Linked DNA regions of Egicoccus sp. AB-alg2. The protein of the gene in region 1 interacts with the protein of each later gene in a pairwise test. Links are inferred from orthologs where the notes say so. Each region holds a gene or a part of one and is shown on either strand. Other genes may lie near its edges.

Region 1 (3,094 bases):
CGCTCGTCGTCGTCGAGGTCGGCGACCTCGTCGGCGTAGGCGGCGGCGACCAGCACGAGCTGGGTGGAGTCCGGCGACCAGGCGAAGTCGGACACGCCCAGGGGCAGGTCGGTGCGCCGGTGGGCCTCGCCGCCGTCGGCCCACATGATCACCAGCTGCGGCTTCTCGCCCTCCTCGACGCCCGTGCGCAGGAAGGCCAGGCAGCGGCCGTCGGGCGACCAGCGCGGCGAGCGGTCGGACGGGCCGTGCGTGTAGCGCCGGGTGCGCATGCCGTCGAACAGGTGGATGGTCCGCAGGGTGCGGTCGTCGTCGACGTCCAGTTCGGCCAGCACGAAGGCGACGCGGGTGCCGTCGGGGTGCAGCTGCGGGTCGCCGGGCAGCACCAGGTGTTCGAGGTCGGTCGCACGCACGCGCAAGGCTCCTGCTGGTCGCGTCGGGGCGCGCGACGCTAGCGGGCTAGGCGGCCGGTCGGTCCTCGAGCTTGCGCTTGACGCGCTGCAGCGCGTTGTCGACCGCCTTCACGTGCCGGCCGAGCCGGTCGGCGATCTCCTCGTACGTCCGCCCCTCCACGTACAGCCCCAGCACCTGCGCCTCCAACCCGGAGAGCGAGGCGTCCAGCGCCGCCCGCAGCCGGCCCAGGTCGTCGTCGGCGACGACGACGGCCAGCGGGTCGGGGGCGTCGGTCGCCGGCAGGACCTCGCCGATCGTCACGTCGGGCCGCGAGTCGTGCGGGCGGTCCAGGCTGACCGAGGTGTTCAGCGGCCGGTGCTTGTGCCGCGTCGCGCCGCGGACCGCGGTCAGCACCTGCCGGGTGATGCACAGCTCGGCGAACGACCGGAAGGACGCGCCCGAACGGGGTGAGAAGTCCCGGACGGCCTTGAACAGGCCGAGCATCGCCTCCTGCGCGAGATCGTCCTGGTCACCGCCGACCAGGAAGTAGTTGCGCGCCCGGGCCTGCGCGAGCGGCCGGTAGCGCAACAGCAGTTCGGTCGTGGCGGTCTCGTCGCCGCCGCGGGCACGGTCGACCAGCGCCTCGTCGGTTAGGGCGTGGTGCCGCGCCCCGGAGCGCCGCCGTCGCCGGACCGCCGGTGCTCGCCGCGCCGAGGTGGCCAGGCCCGTCCGCTGCGTCATGCTCGCCCTCCGGCCGGGGCCGGCCCCCGGTCGTAGGGCTCAACGAGGCACGCGCGCGCGGGTTGCGGCGCCGGTCACGGCCGGTCGGTCACGACCGTTGGCGCAGCACCTCGTAGAGCGCCACGCCGGCCGCCACCGAGGCGTTGAGCGAGCCGACCGCACCGTGCATGGGCAGGCGCACGAGTTCGTCGCACGTTTCGGCCGTCAGCCGCGACAGGCCGCGGCCCTCGGCGCCGACGACCAGGACGACCGGGTCGGCCAGCAGCCGGCTGTCGGCGATGTCCGTGGGGGCGTCACCGTCGAGCCCCACCGCCCAGACGCCCTCCCCCTGCAACGAGCGGATCGTGCGCACGAGGTTCGTGACCTGCACGACCGGCAGGTGTGCGAGCGCCCCGGCGGCGGCCTTCTCCGCGGTCGGGGTGACCGAGGCCGCCCGGCGGGCGGGCACCAGCAGCCCGTGGGCGCCGACCGCGTCGGCGGTCCTGGCGATCGAGCCGAGGTTGTGCGGATCGGTGACGGAGTCCAGCGCGACGAGCAGCAGCGGCCGGTCGCCGGCGCGACGGCGGACCTCGTCGAGCGACGCGTACGCGAACGCCGGCGCGAGTGCCAGCACGCCCTGGTGGACGAGGCCCTCGGCGCGCTCGTCGACCCGGGCGCGGTCGACCTCGTCGACGTGCACGCCGGCGCGTCGGGCCAGGGCGAGGATCTCGTCGAGCACGGGGGAGGCGTCACGCGTGTCGGCCACGAGCACGCGGCGCACCGGGCGGCCCGCCCGGAGCAGCTCGCGGACCGGGTGGAGACCCACCACGATGCGCCCGTCGCCGCGACGCGGCTCGCCGCCGCGGGGGCCGCCCCCACGCCGCCCGCCGCGACGGTTCGGGGCGGGACGCGGCCGGGTCACGCCACGTACCAGCGCGGCCCGTCGGGGCGGTCCTCGACGACCACCCCCGCCGCGGCGAGCTGGTCGCGGATGCGGTCGGCCGTGGCGAAGTCCTTGCCGGCGCGCGCCTCGGCCCGCTGGTCGAGCAGCTGGCGGATGAGCGGCTCCAGCTGCCGTTCGAGCGTCGACGCGTCCGCCAGCGCGGCCTCGAGGCCCAGCCCGAAGACGCCGTCGCCGACGTCCACGAGCGCCGCGGCGAGCCCGGCGACCTCGGCACGGGCGTCCGCGTCACCCTTCTCCGCGATCGGGAGTCGCTCGTTGCCGGTGGACACGAGGTCGTGGAGCGCGGCGACCGCCTGCGGTGCGTTGAGGTCGTCGTCCATGGCCGCCCGGAACGCGTCCAGGTGCGCCGCGGCGGCCGCGGTGTCGGGTTCGGCGCCGTCGGCCGCCCGACGCGCCGAGCGCAGGAACGTGGTGAGGCGCTGGTGGGCGGCGGCCGCGTCGCGCAGCCGCTCGTCCTCGTAGGTGAGCGGGCTGCGGTGGTGGGCCGAGAGGTACCACAGGCGCAGCGGGCCGACGCCCCACTCGTCGAGCGCCTCCTGCAGTCCGACGACGTTGCCGACGGACTTGGACATCTTCTCCTCGCCCATGCGCACCATGCCGTTGTGGACCCAGTGGCGGGCGAAGACGCCACCGTGGGCGGCCTCGTGCTGGGCGATCTCGTTCTCGTGATGCGGGAAGACCAGGTCGAGGCCGCCGCAGTGGATGTCGAAGCCCTCGCCGAGGTGCTTGGCCGCCATCGCCGAGCACTCGATGTGCCAGCCGGGGCGACCGTCGCCCCACGGGGACGGCCACGACGGCTCGCCGGGCTTGGCCGACTTCCACATCGCGAAGTCGAGCGGGTCCTCCTTGCGGTCGGCGTCGACGACGTCCTCGCCCTGCTGCATGTCGTCGATGCGCCGCCGCGACAGCTTGCCGTAGCCCTCGAAGGAGCGGACCCGGAAGAAGACGTCGCCGTCCACGGCGTACGCCTTGTCCTGGTCGATCAGTTCCTGGATCAGCGCCTGCATCTCCAGCAGGTGG
Region 2 (3,186 bases), on another replicon or contig:
CCAGCGAGTTCCGCTACCGCGACCCGATCCTCGACCCGCACACGCTGGTGATCGCGATCTCGCAGTCGGGCGAGACCACCGACACCATCGCCGCGGCCACCCACGCCAAGGACCAGCGCGCACCGGTCATCGCGCTGTGCAACATCGTCGGCTCCACGTTGGCCCGCGAGGCCGACGGGGTGCTGTACACCCACGCCGGCCTGGAGGTGGCCGTCGCCTCGACCAAGGCGTTCACCACCCAGATCATCGGGGGGCTGCTGCTGGCCCTCTACCTCGCCCAGCAGCGCGGCCGCATGTATGCCTCGGAGATCGAGGACATCCTCTCGCGCCTGCAACAGGTCCCGCCGGCGCTCGAGCAGGTGCTGGAACTCGACGGCCAGATCCGCGAGCTCGCCGAGCAGTACCAGGGCGTCAACTACACGATGTTCATCGGCCGTCACGTCGGGCTGCCGATCGCCTACGAGGGCGCCCTCAAGCTCAAGGAGATCAGCTACCTCCACGCCGAGGCGTTCGCCGCCGGTGAGATGAAGCACGGCCCCATCGCGCTCATCGAGGAGGGCTCGCTGGTCGTGGCGCTGGCACCGGCCGGGCACGTGTTCGGCAAGATGGTGTCCAACATCCAGGAGGTCCGCGCGCGCGGCGCGGCGGTGCTGGCCATCGGCACCGAGGGCTCGACCGCCGACCTGAAGGCCAACGCCGACCACGTGCTGACGCTGCCGGAGGCGCCGCACGAGCTGGCCGGCCCGATCCTGTCGGTCGTGCCGCTACAGCTGTTCGCCTACCACATCGCCACCCTGCGCGGTGAGGACGTCGACCAGCCCCGCAACCTCGCCAAGACGGTGACCGTCGAGTGAGCCTGCCCCCGCTCAGCGGGGTCGCGGCCGTCGTCCAGGACGCGGCGGACGCCGTGCCGCTGCTGGACGCCGCGGCCGCGCGGGCGGGGGACCAGGCCGCGGTCGCGGCGGGTGACACCTGGCACGGGCTGATGGAGCGCGCCGGAGGGCACCTGGCCCGCGGTGTGCTGCGGCTGGCCGGGCACGGCTACGGGCTGCGGGTCGCCATCCTGGTCGGTCGCGGCAACAACGGCGGTGACGGGTGGGTGGCGGCGCGTCGGCTGACCGCCGCTGGGGCGCAGGCCTGGGTGGTCGCGACCCACGGCCCGGACGCCGAGGTGTCCGACGAGGCGGCCGACATGCGCGACCGGTGGTTGGTCGCGGGCGGGCGCGTGTCGTGGGAGCTGGCCGAACTGGACGGGGCCCTGGCATGGGCGGACGTCGCGGTCGACGCGCTGCTGGGCACCGGCGTCTCCGGCGCACCGCGCGGTGCGGTCGGTCAGGCGTGCTCGGCGCTGTTGCGCGCCCGCGAGGAGGGCCTGCCGGTGGTCGCCTGTGACGTGCCCTCCGGCGTCGGCAGCGACGACGGTTGGGCGTCGGAGGGCGCTGTCGTCGCCGACCTCACCGTCACGTTCGGCGGGCTCAAGCGCGGCCTGCTGCTGCACCCGGGGGCGGCACACGCCGGCACCGTCACGATCGGCGGGCTCGGCCCGTGCTACGCCCCGCCCGCGGGCAGCTGGTCGGCCCTCACCGCCCGTGGTGCGGCGCCGGTCGCGCTGGGCGCGGCGGCCGACAAGCGCCAGCGCGGCGTGGTGCTGGTCGTCGCCGGCGCCGTCGGCACGTCCGGGGCGGCCGCGCTGTGCAGCGCCGGCGCGCTGGCGGCCGGTGCCGGGCTGGTGACGGTCGCCGTACCCGAGCCGGTGCGTGCCGAGGTGGCGGTCCACCACCCGTCGGCGATGGTCCACGGCCTGCCCGCCGGCGACGACGGCGCGCTGTCGCCCGACGCGGTCGACGCCCTGCCGGACCTGGCGACGTTCGATGCGGTCGTGGCCGGCCCCGGCCTCGGCCACGGCCCGGGTGCCGCCGCGGTGGTCGCGCACCTGCGTCGCCACGCCCGCCGCCTCGTGCTGGACGCGGACGCCCTGAACGTCCACCGCGACGACCCCGACACGCTGGCCGACCACGCCGGCGCGCTGGTGCTCACGCCGCACCAGCGCGAGCTCGCCCGCATCGGCGGCGGCGAGGACGGCGACGACGCCTGGCGGCAGCGCGTCGTACGAGTCCCCGACCTGGCCGCCCGTTACGGCGCCGTGCTGGTCGCCAAGGGCCCCGGCACGATCGTGGCCGCCCCCGACGGGCCGGTCTGGGTCGCCCCCAACGGCGGGCCGGCGCTGGGCAGTGGCGGGACCGGCGACGTGCTCGCCGGCGTCGTCGGCGCCGCCGTGGCGAGCACCGACGACGACGAGGTGGCACGCCAGGTCGCGCGGGCGGTCTGGTGGCACGCCGCCGCCGGCGTCCGGGCCGGGCAGGCGTGTGACGCCCGTGCGACCGCCGTCGACCTGCTGGCCGCCCTGCCGGGCGTGCTCGGCGAACTGGCCGGTCATCGTCCACGGCAGGCACGCGCATGATCCGGCCGACCCGCATCGAGGTGGACGCGGCCGCCATCTGCCACAACGCGGCCCGGCTGCGCGAACTGTCTGGCGCCGAGGTGTGCGCCGTGGTCAAGGCCGACGGCTACGGCCACGGGGCGGTGGAGGTGGCCCGCGCGGCGCTGGCCGGGGGCGCGACCTGGCTCGCGGTCGCGCTGGTCGAGGAGGGCCTGGCCCTGCGGGCGGCCGGGGTCGACGCGCCCGTGCTGGTGCTCGCCGAACCGCCCGTGGCGGCCGCCGCCACGATGGTCGCGCAGGCGCTGACGCCGACCGTCTACCGGCCGCCGCTGCTGGCGGCCCTGGACGCGCTCGGGCGCGAGCGCGGCGAGCCGGTCGCCGTCCATCTCAAGGTCGACACCGGCATGGGCCGGGTTGGCGTGCCCGAGCCCGACTGGGACGCCGTGCTGCGCCAGGCCGTCGCGGCCGAGGGGGTGCGCGTCGAGGGGGTCTTCACCCACCTCGCCCGCGCCGACGAGCCCGATCAGGACACGACCCGGCAGCAGCTGGCGGGCTTCGACCGGTTCCTCGCCCGTGCGGCCCGGGCGGGCCTGCCGGCGCCGAAGTGGCGGCACACCGCCAACAGCGCCGGCACGCTGCTGCACGCCGACGCCCGCTACGACCTGGTGCGCCCCGGCATCGCGCTCTACGGACTCTCGCCGGCCCAGGACGTCGACGCGGCCGCGTTCGGGTTGCGCCCCGCCCTG
Region 3 (3,123 bases), on another replicon or contig:
AACGCCGTCGGCGAGGTGGTCGGCGACGACGGTCGCTGGATCGCCCGGGCGCGGGTGCCCGCCGACGCCCCGCGCTGGCCGACCGACGGGCGGCTATTGGGCGCGCGTGACGACGAACCGCCCGGCGGCGACGACGGCCCGGAGGGCGTCCCCACCGGCGCCGGCCAGGCCGGCGGCCCCAGCGGCAACACGGTGCTCGGCTGCGTCGTCACCGACGCCCGCCTGACCAAGCGCGACGCCCACCGGGTCGCCGACCTCGGCCACTCCGGGCTGGCCCGTGCCCTGCGGCCGGCCCACACGGAGTCGGACGGCGACGCGCTGTTCTGCCTCGCCACCGGCGAGGTCACCGCCAGCGTCGACCTGGTCGCCCACCTCGCCGCCGAGGCGGTCGCCGAGGCGGTGCGCCGCGGTCCGCTCCTGGCGGCCGGCCGTCGTGGCCTTCCGGGTCTCGCCGACGGCCACTGACGCGGCATCGAACGCTTGCAGGAGTGAGCGTTCGGTGAGACGACTGCGCGCTCATCGTTCCGTTCCGTCGCATCTGCGCCTCGCCCGCTAGCGTGTCGCACACGGTGCACCGGTCGGTGGCTCACCCCTTCCGGTGTGGGGAGGGATGAGCGTGGCCAGCGATCTGATGACGCCGGCGGCCGTGTCACCGGCCCGCCTCAAGCGGGAACTCGAGCGAGCAGTTCGTGCCTGCACGGCCTGCGAGCTGTACAGCGGCCGGACGACGCCGGTGGTCGGCGAGGGCCCCTTCGACGCCCGGCTGATGGTCGTCGGCTCCAAACCGCGTCGGCACGAGGACCTCCAGGGCCGCCCGTTCGCCGGCGGGACCGGCAACGTGCTCGACCAGGCGTTGCAGGTTGCCGGCCTGGACAAGCAGGACGTCTACCTGACCACGCTCGTGAAGTGCCGCCCGGGCGACGACCGGCCCGCCACCGCCAGCGAGGTCGAGGCCTGCTCCCAGCACTTCCGCACCCAGCTCCGGCTCGTCCGCCCGGAGGTCATCGTGGCGCTGGGCTCGTTCGCCGCCAGCGTGCTGCTGCGCCGTCCCGTCTCCATCGAGCGCGTGGCCGGCTACCGTCTGGACATCCAGGGGATCACGCTGATCCCGACGTACCACCCCGCCGACGCGGTCCGGGGCGTGCCGCAAGCCGCGGTGACGCTCCGCCGCGACCTCACCGCCGCCAAGGCGGTGCTCGACGGGCGGTTGCCGACCGGCGCGCAGACCCTGGCCGAGCTGCGGTCCCGGACGGCCGTCGGCTCCTAGCGGCCCACGCGTCTCGTCGACGACGCCGGCGGCCGCCCCGCCCGTCGACCCCGACCTGACGAGAACCGCCGCCGTGCTGCCCGTGCTGACGCTGCGCTCCAAGGCGCCGGAACAGACCCGCGAGCTCGCGGCCGCGCTGGCGCCGATGCTCGCGCCCGGTGACGTCGTCGCCCTCAGCGGCGAACTGGGCGCCGGCAAGACGTGCTTCGTCCAGGGGGCCGCCCGGGCGCTCGGCGTCCACGACCGCGTGACGTCGCCGACGTTCACCCTGGTGCGCACCTATCCCGAGGCCGACGTACCGATCGTGCACTGCGACGTCTACCGGCTCGACCGCCTGCAGGACGTCCTGGACCTCGGCGACGAGGTGCTGGCGCCGGACGTGGTCACGTTCGTGGAGTGGGGTGACGCCGTGGCGTCCCTGCTGCCCGACGACCGGCTGGACGTCGAGCTCACGCTGGCCGACGACGAGGACCTCGACGGCGACCGGCTCGTGCGCCTGCGCCCGACCGGGCCGCACTGGCAGCGGCGGCTCGAGGACCTCGCCGACGCGTGCGCCGCCTGGCGCGTGGAAGGGTGACCGACGTGCTCGTCCTTGGTCTGGAGACCTCGACCGGCCAGTCCTCCGTGGCGCTGGTCGGCAACGACGGCGTGGTCGCGTCGGCCTCGCTGGGCGTCGCGCGGCGTCACGGCGAGTTCCTGGCGCCGGCCATCCGGTTCTGCCTGACGCAGGCCGGCGTCGACGTCGAGCGCGTGACGGGGGTCGCCGTCGGCCTCGGCCCGGGGCTGTACACCGGCCTGCGTGTCGGCATCGCGACCGCGCAGGCGTTCGCGGCCGCCCGCGACCTGCCCGTGGTCGGCCTGTCCGGGCTGGACGTGATCGCCTTCCAGGCCCGCCACGTCCGCCGGCTGATCTGCGCCGTGATCGACGCCCGCCGTGGCGAGCTGTTCTGGGCGCTCTACCGCGCCGTGCCCGGCGGGGTGCAGCGCCAGACCGAGCTGCGCGTCGGCACGCCGCCGCAGCTCGCGGCCGAGCTGGAGGCGGCCGGCGAGGACTGCCTCGTCATCGGCGACGGGCTCGCCCGGGCCCGCGACGACCTGCGACGCGTCGGCGTGGACGCGTCCGACCTGTTCGACGCCAGCCCCGACGCCGCGCACCTCGCGGAGCTGGCGGTCCCGCGCTTCGAGCGCGAGGAGACCACGCGGCCCACGGACCTGCTGCCGATCTACCTGCGTCAGGCCGACGCGAAGATCGGTTGGGAGACGCGCGGCCGCCTCCGCGGTGGCGAGGCGTCGTGAGTCCGCCGGCGCCCGACGTCGGCACCGGCCGTGTCGAGGTGCACGTGGAGCCGGCCGGCCCGGCAGACCTGCACGAACTCCGCACCCTGCCCGGCCTGGCCGAGTCCACCCGTCGGCAGCTGGCGGCCGACCTCACCCGTGGTGACCGTCGCTGCCTGCTCGCACGCACCGACGGCGGCGAGGTGGTCGGCTTCGTGGCGGGCCTGCGCCAGCTCGACGACGTGCACGTCCTGGACGTCGCGGTGGCACCGGCCGTGCGCGGCCGGGGGATCGGTCGGCGGCTGCTCGAGGAGCTGATCGTGCAGGAACGTGCCGCCGGCGCGGCCGGGGTCACCCTGGAGGTGCGGCGTTCCAACGTGCCGGCCATCGCGCTGTACCGTCGACTGGGTTTCACCGTCGAGGGGCAGCGTCCGCGCTATTACCCCGACGGCGAGGACGCGCTGCTGATGTGGCAGCACGCCTCGGCCGGCGGTGCGCAGCGGTGACGAGCCGGCGAACGAGGACGGACTGACGTGTTGGTACTGGGGATCGAGACGTCCTGTGACGAGACCGCCGTCGGC

Evidence for each region. The genes of interacting proteins can lie anywhere in the genome.
Region 2: the proteins of rlmB (region 1) and ACERM0_RS05530 interact in binary tests that used the Escherichia coli proteins (3 or more experiments, as listed by UniProt). The link is inferred for Egicoccus sp. AB-alg2 from one-to-one orthologs.
Region 3: the proteins of rlmB (region 1) and tsaE interact in binary tests that used the Escherichia coli proteins (3 or more experiments, as listed by UniProt). The link is inferred for Egicoccus sp. AB-alg2 from one-to-one orthologs.

What each region holds. Positions count from the first base shown.
Region 1 is NZ_JBGUAX010000012.1:77,985-81,078, reverse strand. What follows is about bases 80-2,986. They hold rlmB (23S rRNA (guanosine(2251)-2'-O)-methyltransferase RlmB), read right to left. Parts: upstream 1,940-2,986; coding sequence 1,220-1,939; downstream 80-1,219. Other genes in these bases: cysS (cysteine--tRNA ligase), read right to left, coding at 2,029-2,986; sigH (RNA polymerase sporulation sigma factor SigH), read right to left, coding at 457-1,131; ACERM0_RS20485 (prolyl oligopeptidase family serine peptidase), read right to left, coding at 80-410. Outside these bases: more of ACERM0_RS20485, read right to left, coding at 1-79; more of cysS, read right to left, coding at 2,987-3,094. UniProt on the Escherichia coli protein: Specifically methylates the ribose of guanosine 2251 in 23S rRNA.
Region 2 is NZ_JBGUAX010000003.1:42,198-45,383, forward strand. What follows is about bases 157-3,155. They hold ACERM0_RS05530 (NAD(P)H-hydrate dehydratase), read left to right. Parts: upstream 157-850; coding sequence 851-2,461; downstream 2,462-3,155. Other genes in these bases: glmS (glutamine--fructose-6-phosphate transaminase (isomerizing)), read left to right, coding at 157-854; alr (alanine racemase), read left to right, coding at 2,458-3,155. Also shown: more of glmS, read left to right, coding at 1-156; more of alr, read left to right, coding at 3,156-3,186. UniProt on the Escherichia coli protein: Bifunctional enzyme that catalyzes the epimerization of the S- and R-forms of NAD(P)HX and the dehydration of the S-form of NAD(P)HX at the expense of ADP, which is converted to AMP.
Region 3 is NZ_JBGUAX010000003.1:46,396-49,518, forward strand. The notes cover bases 157-3,092. They hold tsaE (tRNA (adenosine(37)-N6)-threonylcarbamoyltransferase complex ATPase subunit type 1 TsaE), read left to right. Parts: upstream 157-1,340; coding sequence 1,341-1,844; downstream 1,845-3,092. Other genes in these bases: ACERM0_RS05540 (P1 family peptidase), read left to right, coding at 157-465; ACERM0_RS05545 (uracil-DNA glycosylase family protein), read left to right, coding at 617-1,267; tsaB (tRNA (adenosine(37)-N6)-threonylcarbamoyltransferase complex dimerization subunit type 1 TsaB), read left to right, coding at 1,841-2,563; rimI (ribosomal protein S18-alanine N-acetyltransferase), read left to right, coding at 2,560-3,048; tsaD (tRNA (adenosine(37)-N6)-threonylcarbamoyltransferase complex transferase subunit TsaD), read left to right, coding at 3,076-3,092. In the rest of the region: more of ACERM0_RS05540, read left to right, coding at 1-156; more of tsaD, read left to right, coding at 3,093-3,123. UniProt on the Escherichia coli protein: Required for the formation of a threonylcarbamoyl group on adenosine at position 37 (t(6)A37) in tRNAs that read codons beginning with adenine.